DNA from 2 places in the Rhizobium acaciae genome. Region 1 is predicted to be linked to the other one. Evidence: predicted binding sites of a transcription regulator. Region 1 holds the regulator's gene; the other holds the start of a gene.

Region 1 (7,676 bases):
TCAAAGCCGCCGATGAGGCCGGGCTTTTCGTCTGCGGCATCGATCGCGGCCTGCCGGCATGGGGGCTCGAATGAACGGGGCGCCGTTGAAGATCGCCGTCATTGCCGGTGAGGTGTCGGGGGATCTGCTCGGTGCCGATCTCATCGCCGCCCTGAAGCGGATTCATAGTGGACCGGTGGAACTCGTCGGCGTCGGCGGCGAAGGGCTGCAGGCCGAAGGCTTGCGATCCCTGTTCGATTTCTCCGAGCTGTCGATCATGGGCATCACGCAGGTGCTGAGCCGGCTGCCAAAGCTCTATACCCTGATCCGCCAGACGACGGCTGCCATCATCGCCGCAAGGCCGGATATTCTTCTTATCATCGACAGCCCGGATTTTACCCATCGCGTCGCCAAGCGTGTTCGCGCCGCGCTGCCCGATCTGCCGGTCGTCAATTATGTCTGTCCGAGCGTCTGGGCCTGGAAGGAATATCGCGCCACGCGCATGCTCGCCTATGTCGATCATGTGCTCGCCGTCCTGCCCTTCGAGCCGGCAACAATGCGTGCGCTCGGCGGGCCTGAGACCACCTATGTCGGCCATCGCCTGACCGCCGATCCGGCGCTGCTAGAGGCGCGGCGGCTGCGCACCGGGCACGCACCCGTCGAGGGAGCGGGCAAGGCGATCCTGATGCTTCCTGGATCAAGATCATCTGAAATCGCCAAACTGCTGCCGTTCTTCGAGGATGCGGCCAAGGAACTCGTCGCCCGCAACGGCCCGATGCGCTTCCTGCTGCCGACCGTGCCGCACAACGAAGCGCTGGTGAAGGGGCTCGTCGCCGGCTGGGCCACGCCGCCGGAGGTGGCGGTCGGGCCGGCGCAGAAATGGAAGGCCTTTGCCGAGGCGGATGCGGCGATGGCGGCTTCCGGCACGGTGATCCTCGAACTCGCCCTTGCCGGCGTGCCGACGGTGTCCGTCTACAAGACGGATTGGATTATCCGCCTGCTCGCCCGGCGCATCAAGGTGTGGACGGGCGCATTGCCCAATATCATCGCCGATTATGCCGTCGTGCCGGAATATCTGAACGAGATCGTCCGCGGCGCCAGTCTGGCGCGCTGGATGGAGCGGCTGTCGGCCGATACGTTCCAACTGAAGGCGATGAACGAGGGCTACGATCTCGTCTGGCAACGCATGCAGACCGAAAAGCCGCCCGGCGAGCACGCCGCCGAGATCCTTCTCGACCTGCTGAAAAAGAAAAAACCCGGTCGTTTCTGACCGGGTTTTCTTTTGGGTTCTTTGGAAGCGATCAGCGCTTCGAAACCGGGATGTAATCGCGCTTCGGTTCGCCGACATAAAGCTGGCGCGGACGGCCGATGCGCTGTTCCGGATCCTCGATCATCTCGTTCCACTGCGCGATCCAGCCGACGGTGCGGGCAAGCGCGAAGAGCACGGTGAACATGGTCGTGGGGAAGCCCAGCGCCTTCAACGTGATGCCGGAATAGAAGTCGATGTTCGGATAGAGCTTCTTCTCGATGAAATATTCGTCGGTGAGCGCGATACGCTCCAGCTCCATCGCCACTTCGAGCAACGGATCGTCCTTGATCCCGAGTTCGCCGAGCACTTCATGCGTCGTCTTCTGCATGATCTTGGCGCGCGGATCGTAGTTCTTGTAGACGCGGTGACCGAAGCCCATCAGGCGGAACGGATCGTTCTTGTCCTTGGCGCGGGCGACATATTCCGGAATGCGGTCGACCGTGCCGATTTCGTTGAGCATGTTGAGCGCTGCTTCATTGGCGCCGCCGTGAGCGGGGCCCCAGAGGCAGGCAATGCCGGCGGCGATGCAGGCGAACGGGTTGGCGCCTGACGAACCGGCGAGACGGACGGTCGAGGTCGAGGCGTTCTGCTCATGATCGGCATGCAGGATGAAGATGCGGTCCATGGCGCGGGCAAGCACCGGATTGACCACATATTCCTCGCAAGGCACGGCAAAACACATGCGCAGGAAGTTCGAGGCGTAGTCGAGATCGTTCTTCGGATAAACGAAGGGCTGGCCGATATGGTACTTGTAGGCCATGGCGGCAAGCGTCGGCATCTTGGCGATCATGCGCAGGCTGGCGACCATGCGCTGGTGCGGATCGGTGATGTCGGTGGAGTCGTGATAGAAGGCCGACAGCGCGCCGACGCAGCCGCACATGACGGCCATCGGATGCGCATCGCGGCGGAAGCCGGTGAAAAAGCGGCTCATCTGCTCGTGCACCATGGTGTGGTGCGTGACGCGGTAATCGAAATCCTTCTTCTGCACGGTGGTCGGCAGTTCGCCGTAAAGCAGGAGGTAGCAGACCTCGAGGAAGTCGCCGTGCTCGGCGAGCTGCTCGATCGGATAGCCGCGATGCAGCAGGACACCTTCGTCGCCGTCGATGTAGGTGATTTTCGATTCACAGGATGCGGTCGAGGTAAAACCCGGATCGTAAGTGAAGGAAGCCGTGTTCTTGTAGAGGGCACCGATATCGATGACGCTCGGGCCGATCGTGCCGCTTTTGACAGCAAGGTCGACAGACTTGTCACCGATTTTTATTGTAGCGCTTTGATCCGTCATGCTGATCCTCCGAAATGGCGGTGGCGCCATAAAAGCGCCATAGGGGTTAAGCGTCCTCACCGATAGCTATATGATCGCGAAGCTAATGCCAAGTTACCGTGATGGCATTTTGTGCATTGCGGTATCACCTTTTAGGCACTGCAGCGATGAGCCGCACGCATATCGGAAGCCGATGATTCGACTGGTCTTTTGGCGCTCGCGATTTTCCCTCATATTTCAATCGATTATTCTTGCTGGATTTGATTGGAGGTTGCATTCTGGCCGCATTCGCAGCCGGGCTTGGGCGGTTCATGCAGGAGTTGACGACAGTCGAATTGCGGCCGGAAGCAGGCGAAGGCCTTGCCGACACCTCCAGTTTTTCACCACCTGCCGTGGTGACGCGACCGACACGGACGCAGTCGGCTACACCATTGCGCCACCGGGTGCCGGCCGCAGCGTCGCAATTGCTGCGTGCCGGCATGCGCATGCTGGGCGAGGAGGCGGACCATGGCCGCCTGTTGCTCTTCTCGCCGGTCTTCCTCGGCGCCGGGTCAGCCGTCTGGTTTCTCGCGGCATCGGATTTTTCTCTCGTTGCATCACTGCTCTGCCTGTTGGCGCTGACCGTGGCGGTTCTCATCGCCAGCCGCAGCCGGGCGGCAGTGCGGGCAACGCTGCTGGCGCTCTCGCTCGTGGTCTGCGGCATGGTCACGGCGCAGTTCGAGAGCCGGCGGGCTTCGACCGTGATCCTCGATTCATCAGTGACGACAACGGTGACCGGCCGTGTCGAGCGGCGCGAAGGCGATGGTCGCGGGCGGTGGCGCTACATTCTTGCGGTCACCGGCACTAAGGCACCGGAACTGAAGCGGCGGCCGGAACGCATAACCGCCATCGCCCGCGGCGCGGACGCGGCCTTCGAGATCGGCGATATCATCACCGGCAGGGCGCGCCTGACGCCGCCGGCAGGTCCGGCACTTCCCGAACTCAACGACTTTTCCTTCGGTGCCTATTTCGATGGCATCGGCGCCAACGGCTTCTTCTACGGTGCACCGACGAAGGTCGATGCGCAAGCTGGTCCCCAGGCTGCCAGATCGACGGCGGAAACGCTGCTCGAAGGGCTCTACCGGCTGCGCAGCGGTATTGGTGACCGCATAAGGTCGATCCTGCCCGGCGACACCGGCGCTTTCGCCGCTGCTCTGGTGACGGACGAGCGGCGTGCCATCTCGAATGAAACGACGGAGGCGCTGCGCCAGTCCGGCCTGGCTCATATCATTGCCATCTCCGGTCTCAACATGGCGCTGTCGGCCGGCATCTTTTTCGTCGGCTTCCGGATGCTGCTCAGCCTCTTTCCTGGCATCGCTGAGGCCTATCCGACGAAGAAGATCGCTGCCGCCGGCGCGCTCATCGCTGTCACCGCCTATTTCCTGATCTCGGGCTTTGCGGTCTCTGCAGAACGCGCTTTCATCATGATGGCCATCATGTTGATTGCCGTCTTCTTCGACCGGCCGTCGATCAGCCTGCGCAATGTCGCTCTCTCGGCGCTCGTCATCATCGTCATTTCGCCGTCCGAGGTCTTGGGTCCGAGCTTCCAGATGTCTTTTGCCGCGACATTGGCGCTGGTCTCGGGCTATCAGCTGTGGAAGGACCGGCGCGTCCGCGAAAACGCCTTCCTGAAGCTGCCGATCGTCAGGCCCTTGGTTACGGTTGCGGGCTTCTTCGGCGGCGTCTTCCTGACCTCGCTGATCGGCGGTTTTTCCACCGCGCTGTTTTCGATCGAGCATTTTCATCGCCTGACCGCCTACGGCCTGCCGGCGAACCTCGCGACGATGCCGATCATCTCCTTCATCGTCATGCCGGCCGGCTTGCTGGCGATGCTGCTCATGCCTTTCGGTCTGGATGTTTGGGCCTGGAAGGTCGTCGGATTCGGCCTCGATCTGGTGATCGCGGTCGCAAAGACGGTGTCCGGCTGGGATGGCAATATCGACGTCGGCCGCTTGCCCGCCTGGTATTTCGCGGTCGCCGTCGCAGGCTTTCTGCTGCTGACGCTGCTCCGCACCCGGCTGCGCCATGTCGGCACATCGATCATCGCGGTCGCAACGCTCATCCTGTTGCTTCTGCCGGTTCCCCGTCCGCCAGATTTGGTGATTTCGGAGGATGGTAGTCTCGTCGCGGTCGTCGAGGCGGCGGCAATGGCTTCCAACCGTGAAAGACCGCCGGATTTCATCTTCGACCAGTGGCAGAGAGCCCTGGTCCTGCCGAGGCACGATCCGCCGAAGATGCTGGATGGTCCTGCTATCCCGCCTGAGGGAGAAGACCGCCGCGTCAGGCTTTCCCGCGATCAGCAGAACGAAGCAAGGACCGCGATGCGAGCGGCCACAGCGGGCGGTGACGCAAACCGCTTTTCCTGCGTCAAGAAGGCCTGGTGCACATCAAGGCTTGGCAATGGTCAGGTGGTAACCGTCATCGACAATGCCGCCTATCTCGGCCCGGCATGTGACGCGGCCGATATCGTCGTGACGTCGGTCCGCCTTCGCTTCAACAATTGCCGCTCGGGTGCGACGCTCTTCACTGGTGAGACGCTGCGCAGGACCGGTTCCATCGAGTTGCGCTTCACGGGCACCGGCCTGGAGGTCGCAACCGCATTCGATGCATTGTCGCGGCCATGGATGCGCCATCGCGCCTATGACTGGCGCAGCAATAGTTTTACCGAATCGGGCCTGGCCAATGTCAGTGATAGCGGCGAATGAGACCGACGAGTTTGCCCTGAACCTTGACACGGTCCGGACCGAAAATCCGGGTCTCGTAAGCCGGGTTGGCCGCTTCCAGCGCGATCGAGGCGCCCTTGCGGCGGAAGCGCTTGAGTGTCGCTTCTTCGTCGTCGACGAGAGCAACGACGATGTCGCCAGGACTTGCGGTGCTGCCGTTGCGGATGATCACGGTGTCGCCGTCGAAGATGCCGGCGTCGATCATCGAATCGCCCTTGACCTCCAGCGCATAATGTTCACCGGAGCCGAGCATGTCCGCCGGAACGACGATGTCGTGGGTATTGTTCTGGATCGCCGAGATCGGCACACCGGCAGCGATTCGGCCCATGACCGGCACGGAGACCGAGTTGCCGTTGTCGGCGACGGGTTTTGCGGGAGCAGGAGTGGCGACCGGCTGCGGTTTGCCGAGGCTGCCCTCGATGACGCTCGGCGAAAAGCCGCGCCGCGGCTGGATGCTGGGGCTGTAGGCCTCCGGAAGCTTGATGACCTCGAGCGCGCGGGCGCGGTTCGGTAGGCGGCGAATGAAGCCTCGCTCCTCGAGCGCTGTAATCAAGCGATGAATTCCGGACTTGGAGGCGAGGTCCAGAGCATCCTTCATTTCGTCGAAAGATGGCGGAACGCCGGATTCCTTCATGCGCTCGTGAATGAAAAGGAGAAGCTCCTGTTGTTTGCGCGTGAGCATCGACGTTGTGACCTCGTGATTGAAACAAATCCAGAACAGACACTATATGTTCCATATGTGTTCCGCAAGTAGCTAAATTTCCGTAAAACTTGGCGCCAACTCGTTGAGATTTTTATTTTCATTCGCCGGATTGGCACAGAAGTCTTGCATTGAGGGTAGCGCTGTCGCACATCTCTTGCCGTTTCCAGGAGGGATATCATGGACGAGCACTCCGCCAAACCGCACCCGCTGGATCATGTCGTGCTGCCGGTCGTCCATATCGATCTGGCGCGCGAGAGGCTTGGCAAGCTCGGCTTCACCGTTGCCGCCGATGCGCGCCATCCCTTCGGAACGGAGAATGCCTGCGTCTTCTTTGCCGACAAGACCTATTTGGAGCCGCTCGGGATTGCGAGCGTCGAGGAGAGCGAAGCATCGGCGCGCCAAGGCAATGTCTTCACCGCCCGCAACCAGGCCTTCCGTTTCCGCTGTGGCGAGGAGGGGCTTTCGGGGCTGGCTTTCGGCAGCAAGGATGCCGGCATCGATCATCAGAATTTCGTTGGCAACGGATCGAGCGCCGGCGAGATGCTGCAATTCACCCGACCGATGACGATGCCGGACGGTTCCGAGGCGATTGCCGGCTTCAAGCTGGCCTTTGCCGGGGACCTGTGCGCGCCTGATCTCCTGCTTTTCACCGTCGAGCGCGTCAATCCGCTGCCGGCCGACCGCGCCGCGCTGGAGACGCACGCCAATGGTGTCACCGGCATAGTCGAGATCGCGCTTTGCACCCCGGAACCGGCAGCCTTCGCCGCCTTCGTCAGCCTTGCCGTGGCGCAATCGGCAGTCGAGAAAACCGGTTTCGGCGTCTCTATCGCGGCGTCGAATGCAAAAATCAGCCTGATGACGCCGGAAGGGCTGGAGGCCTATTTCGATATCGCCGGCTCATCCGCAGATCGCGGCCTGCGCGGCCGGGCAATCCTCTTCGCTGTCGCCGATCTTGCCGTGACAGAAGCGTATTTGGCTGCTAACGGGGTGACATACACGCGCAAGAACAATCGCATTCTGGTGAAGCCCGCGCCCGGGCAGGGCACGCTCTTCGCCTTCGAGGAAACACGATGAGCACTGATACGAATTCCGAAGTCAGGATCGGCGAAGGCCAAGGCCAGGTCACTTTTTCCAATACCGGCCGCCTGTCGCTGATTGCCGGTCCCTGCCAGATGGAGAGCCGCGACCACGCCTTCATGGTTGCCGGCACGCTGAAAGAGCTTTGCGGAAAGCTCGGCATCGGCCTCGTCTACAAGAGCTCCTTCGACAAGGCGAACCGCACCTCGCTGTCGGCCGAACGCGGTATCGGGATCGAAAAGGGCATGGAGGTCTTTGCCGACCTCAAGAAGGAATTCGGCTTTCCCGTCCTGACCGACGTTCATACCGCCGAGCAATGCGGGGAGGTGGCAAGGGTCGTCGATGTCTTGCAGATCCCGGCCTTCCTCTGCCGCCAGACCGACCTTCTCATCGCCGCCGCCAAGACCGGCCGCGTCGTCAATGTCAAGAAGGGCCAGTTCCTCGCCCCTTGGGATATGAAGAACGTTCTGAAGAAGCTCAATGCCAGCGGCAATCCGAACGTGCTGCTGTGCGAGCGCGGCGCCTCATTCGGCTACAATACGCTGGTCTCCGACATGCGTTCTCTGCCGATCATGGCGGCGATGG
Region 2 (7,676 bases), on a different contig from region 1:
GCAATCGGGCCGGCGGGCGGCAGCCGAAGCGGCGATGGACAAGCTGCGCGACAAGTTCGGCAAGAAGACGGTCGAGACCGGCTACACCTTCGGCAGCGGCAAGCGCGATCACTAAAGCGTGAGGCCTATCGACGATCCGGCCTATAAAATCTTCCTTAAACTTCGTCCCATAATGTGCCGGGCAAGTATTGCGTATGGTTGGGTATCATGTTCTCGCGTCTCGTCTTCGGCCTCGGCTTGCTGTCGGCCACCGCACTCGTGCACCCTGCTCTTGCCGCGGATGCGCGCACGCTGCAGATCATCGTCTCGAAGGACAAGCAGTCGCTTGCGGTCTATGATGGCACCGAGGTCGTTGCGACCTCGAAGGTCTCGACCGGCAAGGACGGCCACACGACGCCGAGCGGCATCTTTTCGGTGCTGGAAAAGCAGAAATACCACGAATCCAATCTCTATTCCAACGCCCCGATGCCGTTCATGCAAAGGCTGACCTGGTCCGGCATCGCCCTGCACGAATCCAATTCGGTGCCGCGTTATCCGGCCTCGCATGGCTGCGTACGCATGCCCGGCGCCTTCGCAAAAATGCTCTATGGGATGACCGACCGCGGTGTCCCCGTCATTATCAGCGACGGTGAACTGGCGCCGCAACCGATCGACCATCCGACACTTTTTCATCCGGATGCACCGGCGGCGATGCCGCTGCTTTCGGATGTCGAACTGCGGCCCTCCATGCCCCACAGCCCCGAGAAGCCGGTGCAGGTGGCGATGAACGACACGGCTGCGATGCCGATGCCGGCAGCGCCGCCGATTGCAGCACCCGAACCCGAGCCGCCGTCCGAGCCGATCAGCATGCTTGTTACGCGCCGGACGCTGCGCGAGACGGTGATCGACATCCAGACCCTGCTCAACAAGCTCGGCTTTTCCGCCGGCAATCCGGACGGCTTGCTCGGTCCGTCGACGGTGCAGGCGATCAAGGCTTTCAAGACATTGCGGCCGACGGAATTCGCCGCCGACAGGAACCTGGTCTCCGACACGCTCCTCAGGGAAGTCTATGCCGCGGCTGGCAAGGGTGAGCCGCCGAACGGCGTCATCATGGTGCGGCAGGCCTTCAAGCCCCTCTTCGAAGCGCCGGTGACGATCGCCGATCCGGGACTGGCGCTCGGCACGCATTTCTTCACGTTGCATGCCGTCGATGCAAAGGCCGGCACAGCGGACTGGCTCGGCATCACGCTCATGAACAATCTCTCCCGCGAGGCGATGAAGCGGCTCGGCATCACCAATCAGGAAAGCTCGATCATCACAGGCAAGCCGATCGCCCGTGCGCTCAGCCGGATTACCATCCCCGACGAGACCCGCCGCATGATCGACGCCCTCATCGCGCCGGGCTCGACGCTGACGATCTCCGATACCGGCCTCGGCCGGGAGACCGGCGAAGGCACGGATTTCATCACGATCACCCGCGGGTAATCAGACGAGCTCGACGTCGACGACGCCGGGCGCGGCGCGAAGGGCGGCGGCGATCTCCGGCGTGATGCGGTATTTCTCCGACAGCGCCACTTCCACCTCGCGTTTGCCATCCTCCTTGATGACGATGAAGGAGACGAGGCCGTCGCCCTTGGCGTTCAGATGGGCGGCGACCATCCTCAGCGGTCCGGAATCTCGGACATAGACGCGCAGCGCCTTCTGCATCTGCAGCGACTTTTCCTCCAGCGACTGGATCGTCTGGATGCGCAGGCCGATACCCTCCGGCCGCTCCTCGCCCGTCGCGGTCAGCACGAAGGATTTTCCCGATTCGAGCACGTCGCGATACTGGTTCAGCATTTCCGAAAACAGCACCGCTTCGAACTGGCCCGAAGAATCCGAAAAGACGATGATGCCCATCTTGTTGCCGGTGCGGGTCTTGCGCTCCTGCTTCGAGATGACCGTACCGGCAAGCCGCGCATTGGCCGCGCCCTGTTTGATGGCGGCAGAAAATTCGGCAAAGGTCTGCACCCGCATCTTCTGCAAGATGTTGTTGTAGGAATCGAGCGGGTGGGCCGTCAGATAGAAGCCCAGCACCTGGAATTCCTTGAGCAGCCGCTCGGAGGGGAGCCAGGGCGAGAACGGCGGCAAAGAGATCTTCTCGGGCCCCGACGTCAGCGTACTGCCGAAAATGTCCGACTGGCCGCTCAGCTTGTTCTCCTGGGCACGCTGGGCATAACCGAGAACACGGTCGAGGCCGGCTGCCAGCTGGGCGCGGTCCATGTCGAAACAATCGAAGGCGCCGGCATAGATCAGGCTTTCGAGCACGCGACGATTGACCTGGCGCGGATCGATGCGCAGGCAGAAATCCTCAATACTGGCAAAGGGCTTGTCGCCACGCACCTCGACGATATGGTCGACGGCGGATTCGCCGACGCCCTTGAGGGCGGCGAGCGCGTAATAGATGCGGTTGTCTCCGGTCTCGAAATGGCGGAAGGAGCTCTGCACCGAGGGCGCGATCACCTCGATGCCGAGGCGCTTGGCGTCCTGGCGGAAATCATTGACCTTTTCCGTGTTGGACATGTCGAGCGTCATCGAGGCGGCGAGGAATTCGACCGGATAATGCGCCTTCATGTAGGCCGTCTGGTAGGAGACGATGGCATAGGCGGCGGCATGCGACTTGTTGAAGCCGTAATTGGCGAACTTCGCCAGCAGCTCGAAGATATTGTCGGCCTGCGGTTTCGACACACCATTCTTGACGGCGCCAACGACGAAGCGTTCGCGCTGCTGGTCCATCTCGGCCTTGATCTTCTTACCCATGGCGCGACGCAGAAGATCGGCTTCGCCCAGAGAATAGCCTGATAGTACCTGGGCGATCTGCATCACCTGTTCCTGATAGACGATGACGCCTTGCGTTTCCTTGAGCAGGTGGTCGATCATCGGATGGATCGATTCCAGCTCTTCGTCGCCGTGCTTGCGGGCATTGTAGGTCGGGATATTCTCCATCGGGCCCGGACGATAGAGCGCCACCAGCGCGATGATGTCCTCGATGCAGTCCGGCTTCATGCCGATCAGCGCCTTGCGCATGCCTGCACTTTCCACCTGGAACACGCCGACCGTCTCGCCGCGCGACAGCATCTCGTAGGTCTTCTTGTCGTCGAGAGGAATGGCTGCGAGATCGACCTTGATACCGAGCTTGGCGACGAAATCGACTGCGACCTTCAGCACGGTCAGCGTCTTCAGGCCGAGGAAGTCGAACTTGACGAGGCCCGCCTGCTCCACCCATTTCATGTTGAACTGGGTGACCGGCATGTCCGAACGCGGATCGCGATACATCGGCACCAGTTTGGAAAGCGGCCGGTCGCCGATGACGATGCCGGCGGCATGGGTCGAGGCATGGCGGTAAAGCCCCTCGATCTTCTGGGCGATGTCGAGCAGGCGCGCGACAACCGGTTCCTTTGCCGCCTCCTCCTGCAGCTTCGGCTCCTCCTCGATCGCCTTGGAGAGCGGCGTCGGATTGGCGGGATTGTTCGGCACGAGTTTGCAGATCTTGTCGACCTGGCCATAGGGCATCTCAAGCACGCGGCCGACATCGCGAAGGGCGGCGCGTGCCTGCAGCGAACCGAAAGTGATGATCTGCGCCACCTGCTCGCGGCCATATTTGGCCTGGACGTAGCGGATCACCTCTTCGCGGCGGTCCTGGCAGAAGTCGATGTCGAAGTCGGGCATCGAGACGCGTTCCGGATTGAGGAAGCGCTCGAAGAGCAGCGAAAAACGCAAGGGATCGACGTCGGTGATCGTCAATGCATAGGCGACCAGCGAACCGGCGCCCGAACCGCGGCCGGGACCGACCGGAATGTCATGCTGCTTGGCCCATTTGATGAAGTCGGCAACGATCAGGAAGTAGCCAGGGAAACGCATGCGCTCGATGACGCTGAGTTCGAAATCCAGCCGTTCGCGATAATCCCTTTCCTCGTAACCCGGCGACATGCCGAGCGTTGCAAGCCGCATGTCCAGGCCTTCGACCGCCTGGCGGCGCAGCTCGCTCGCCTCGGCGCGTTCGGCCTCCTCGGCATCGTCGGTCGCACCGGTGAAGCGTGGCAGGATCGGCTTTCGCGTCTTCAGCACGAAGGAGCAGCGGGTGGCGATCTCGATTGTATTTTCCAGCGCTTCCGGCAGGTCGGCGAAGAGCTTGACCATCTCGGCCCGGCTCTTCAGATAGTGATCCGGCGTCAGGCGAAAGCGGCTGTCGTCGGAGACGATGGCATTGTGCGCGACCGCCATCAGCGCATCATGGGCGTCGTAATCGTCGCGGGTCGGAAAGAATGCCTCGTTGGTCGCAACCAGCGGCAGGTCGTGGGCATAGGCGAGCCCGATAATCTTCTGCTCGTGCCGCTTGTCGTAGGTGCCGTGGCGCTGCAGCTCGACATAGAGCCTGTCGCCGAAGAGGCGCTTCAGCGTGAGCAACCGGACTTCCGCCTGAGCGGGATGGCCTTCCTTGATCGCCACGTCGACCGGCCCGGTCAAGGCACCGCTCAATGCGATCAGCCCTTCCGTGCCTGCCTCCTCCAGCCAGGAGGCGCTGATATGAACGGCCTGGTTGCTCTCGCCGCCGAGATAGGCCCGGCTGACGAGATCGACCAGCCGTTCGTAACCGGCATCCGTCGCGGCGAGAAGAACGATCGACGGCAGCTTGACCAGGGCCTGCTGGCCGCCGCGCTTTTCCGTTTCCAGCCCGTCTTCCATGTCGATCGAGACCTGGCAGCCGATGATCGGCTGCAGGCCTTCCTCCATCGCCTTCTGGGAGAATTCGAGGGCGACGAACAGATTGTTGGTGTCGGTAATCGCAATCGCCGGCTGGCTGTCGCCGGTCGCCTTGTAGAGGATCTTCTTCAGCGGCAGGGCGCCCTCGAGAAGCGAATAGGCGGAATGGACCCTCAGGTGGATGAAACCCGGCGTGCCGCCGGTCGCCTCACCCGTTGAACCCTTTGCCGTATCCGCCATGACATGCCTTCCCAATCACCCGAATGAATCGGACGCATTGTCGGCATAGAGGGCGATGATGTCCAGAAGAAGTCTCGGGTCCGGACCGCATGATTACCACGCGGTCCCCTGAAAACTTTAGAGCGCCATGACGATGAGCGAGAAGCTGGCAACGAACATTGCGATGGAGGTGAATGCTGCGATATCACGGATCATGTCAGTCATCGGGCTCTCCTTTACTCGTTATGTTTTCAATTTGTTCCATGTATGTTCTGTTGTCAACAGGAATCTTTTCCTTCTTTCTTGTGTTTGAAAATCCCAGGAAATAGGCGCCGAATCGGCTAAGGGGCCGCGCTCGACGTGATCGGCAGCAGCGTTGCCTTTCCCGATCCGCCGCAGATCGGTCATGGTGCTCAGGCGGCAGACCTCCTCAGGGCGACTCTTATTTCCGGCATATGTTCTCTTTTTGTTCTTTACATGCCGCGGCGTATTTGCCAGCATCGGGCTGACAGGAGAATGACATGGTCGATATTGCGATGCTGAACGAATTCGTCGTGGAGGCGAAGGCTGCGACCTATGTCGGCGGCGGCGTGGCACGCGCGCCCTGTCGGCCGGGTGCCCACGATATCGGTTACGAACGCGGCGACTGGCGCTATCTCGACAGCTATTTCGGCGGGACCGATTTCGCCGGACAGGAAGTGGTGTGGCTTGCCGACGAGCCCGTCTGGGCGATGAATTATTTCGGCTGCGTCATTGCACCTGATCTCATCGACGGCGCAGCAGCGGGAACGGTGATCAAGACGGCACTTTCGGCGATGTATCGCGAGGGCCGGTTTCTTGGCGGGATGGAATTCGACCATCCGTTCGGCCGCTATATCGACAGCAGCGAAGGCGGCTGCGAGCGGTTCATCGGCCATGAATGCATCATGGTCGATGGCCAGAAGGCCTATATGCTCGACTATCGCGGCGGGCTGGTCATCCCTTGATCGCGGCCCGCTGCACTTTCCCCGCTCGCGGGGCGAAGGGACATGCTGCACCGGCTTTCTCTAACCTCGACGCTGCGTTTGGCACGTCCCCTCGCCCCGTTTTTTACGGGGCTCCGAAGGACGGGGCGAGACGACTGGCTCGACCCCGGTAGGTTACGATGAGGGGCTGCCATCGGCGCAAACCGGACAGCCATGGATCGCGGTCTCAGAAATCGACGATCTTGCCGTCGGAGATCGTCACGCGCCGATCCATGCGGCGGGCGAGTTCGTGATTGTGGGTGGCGATGAGGGCAGCAAGGCCGGACTGGCGCACCAGCGCTTCCAGCGCGTCGAAGACGTAGCTTGCCGTTTCGGGGTCGAGATTGCCGGTCGGCTCGTCGGCAAGAAGCAGGGTCGGCGCATTGGCGACGGCGCGGGCAATCGCAACGCGCTGCTGCTCGCCGCCGGAAAGCTCGCCGGGGCGATGCGAGCCACGATGGCCGATCCGCATATAATCGAGAAGCTGGCCGGCCCGCTCTCCGGCTTCCTTCCAGGACAGCCCGGCGATCAACTGCGGCATCATGATATTTTCGAGCGCCGAGAATTCCGGCAGCAAGTGGTGGAACTGATAGACAAAGCCGATTTCGCCGCGGCGGATGGCGGTGCGTTTCTCGTCGCTCAGGCCGTCACAGGCATGGCCGTTGATGTTGACTTCTCCGCCGTCCGGATGCTCCAGCAGGCCGGCGACATGCAGCAGTGTCGACTTGCCGGTGCCGGAAGGGGCGACGAGAGCGACAATCTCCCCTTTTGATATCGAAAAATCCGCGCCCTTCAGGATCGAGAGCAGCGTACCGCCCTGCCCGTAATGGCGCTCGACGCCGGTAAGCTGGAGAACGACGTTGCGTTTCATGAAGGCGGCATTCCTTATTCGTAGCGCAGGGCCTGCACCGGATCGAGCCTGGAGGCACGCCAGGCCGGAAAGATGGTCGCGATGAAGGAGAGCGTCAGCGCCATGACGACGATCGAGATCGTTTCGCTGAGATCCATCTCGGCCGGTAGCTGGCTGAGGAAATAGACCTGCGGATTGAAGAGTACGGTACCTGAAATCCAGGAGAAGAACTGACGGACGGATTCGATGTTGACGCAGACGAGAACGCCGAGCAGCACACCGGCAATGGTGCCGACGATGCCGATCGCCGCCCCGGTCATGAAGAAGATGCGCATGATCGCGCCAGCGCTGGCGCCCATGGTGCGCAGGATGGCGATATCGCTGCCCTTGTCCTTCACCAGCATGATGAGGCCGGAGATGATGTTCAGCGCTGCGACAAGCACGATCAGCGTCAGGATCATGAACATGACGTTGCGCTCGACCTGCAGCGCCGAGAAGAAGGTCTGATTGCGCTGGCGCCAGTCGGTGATGGCGATCTGGCGGCCGGCCGCCTCCTCCACCTTGGGCCTCAGATCGTCGATATCGTCGGGGTTATCGACGAAGAGCTCGATCGACTGCACCAGCCCCTCGGCATTGAAATAGAGCTGCGCTTCCTCGAGCGGCATGAAGATGATCGAGGAGTCATATTCCGACATGCCGATCTCGAAGAGGCCGGAGATCTTGTAGGATTTGATGCGAGGGCTGACGCCCATCGGCGTAATGTCGCCATCCGGTGACGTCAGCGTAATGAGATCACCAACACGCAGACCGAGCTGGTCGGCCATGCGGGTGCCGATCAGCACGCCGTCGCCGGAGGCATACCCCACCATATCGCCTGACTT

The links. Region 1 encodes LexA, which represses DNA repair genes until DNA is damaged. Its sites were predicted from a motif close to TGTTCNNNNTGTGTTCNG; they were not measured.
Region 2: a site for LexA is predicted at 5,199-5,216, ahead of dnaE (DNA polymerase III subunit alpha). Genes of this name have one in related genera too.

The regions. Positions count from the first base shown of each region.
Region 1 is NZ_JAPCZO010000007.1:220,625-228,300, forward strand. It holds gene OLZ32_RS13750 (LpxI family protein) at 1-74, shown strand, start outside; gene lpxB (lipid-A-disaccharide synthase) at 71-1,249, shown strand; gene gltA (citrate synthase) at 1,281-2,570, opposite strand; gene OLZ32_RS13765 (ComEC/Rec2 family competence protein) at 2,861-5,293, shown strand; gene lexA (transcriptional repressor LexA) at 5,274-5,993, opposite strand; gene OLZ32_RS13775 (VOC family protein) at 6,192-7,088, shown strand; gene kdsA (3-deoxy-8-phosphooctulonate synthase) at 7,085-7,676, shown strand, end outside.
Region 2 is NZ_JAPCZO010000011.1:103,738-111,413, forward strand. It holds gene OLZ32_RS18595 (DNA polymerase IV) at 1-115, shown strand, start outside; gene OLZ32_RS18600 (L,D-transpeptidase family protein) at 208-1,464, shown strand; gene dnaE (DNA polymerase III subunit alpha) at 1,465-4,962, opposite strand; gene OLZ32_RS18610 (DUF5680 domain-containing protein) at 5,463-5,927, shown strand; gene OLZ32_RS18615 (ABC transporter ATP-binding protein) at 6,133-6,816, opposite strand; gene OLZ32_RS18620 (lipoprotein-releasing ABC transporter permease subunit) at 6,831-7,676, opposite strand, start outside.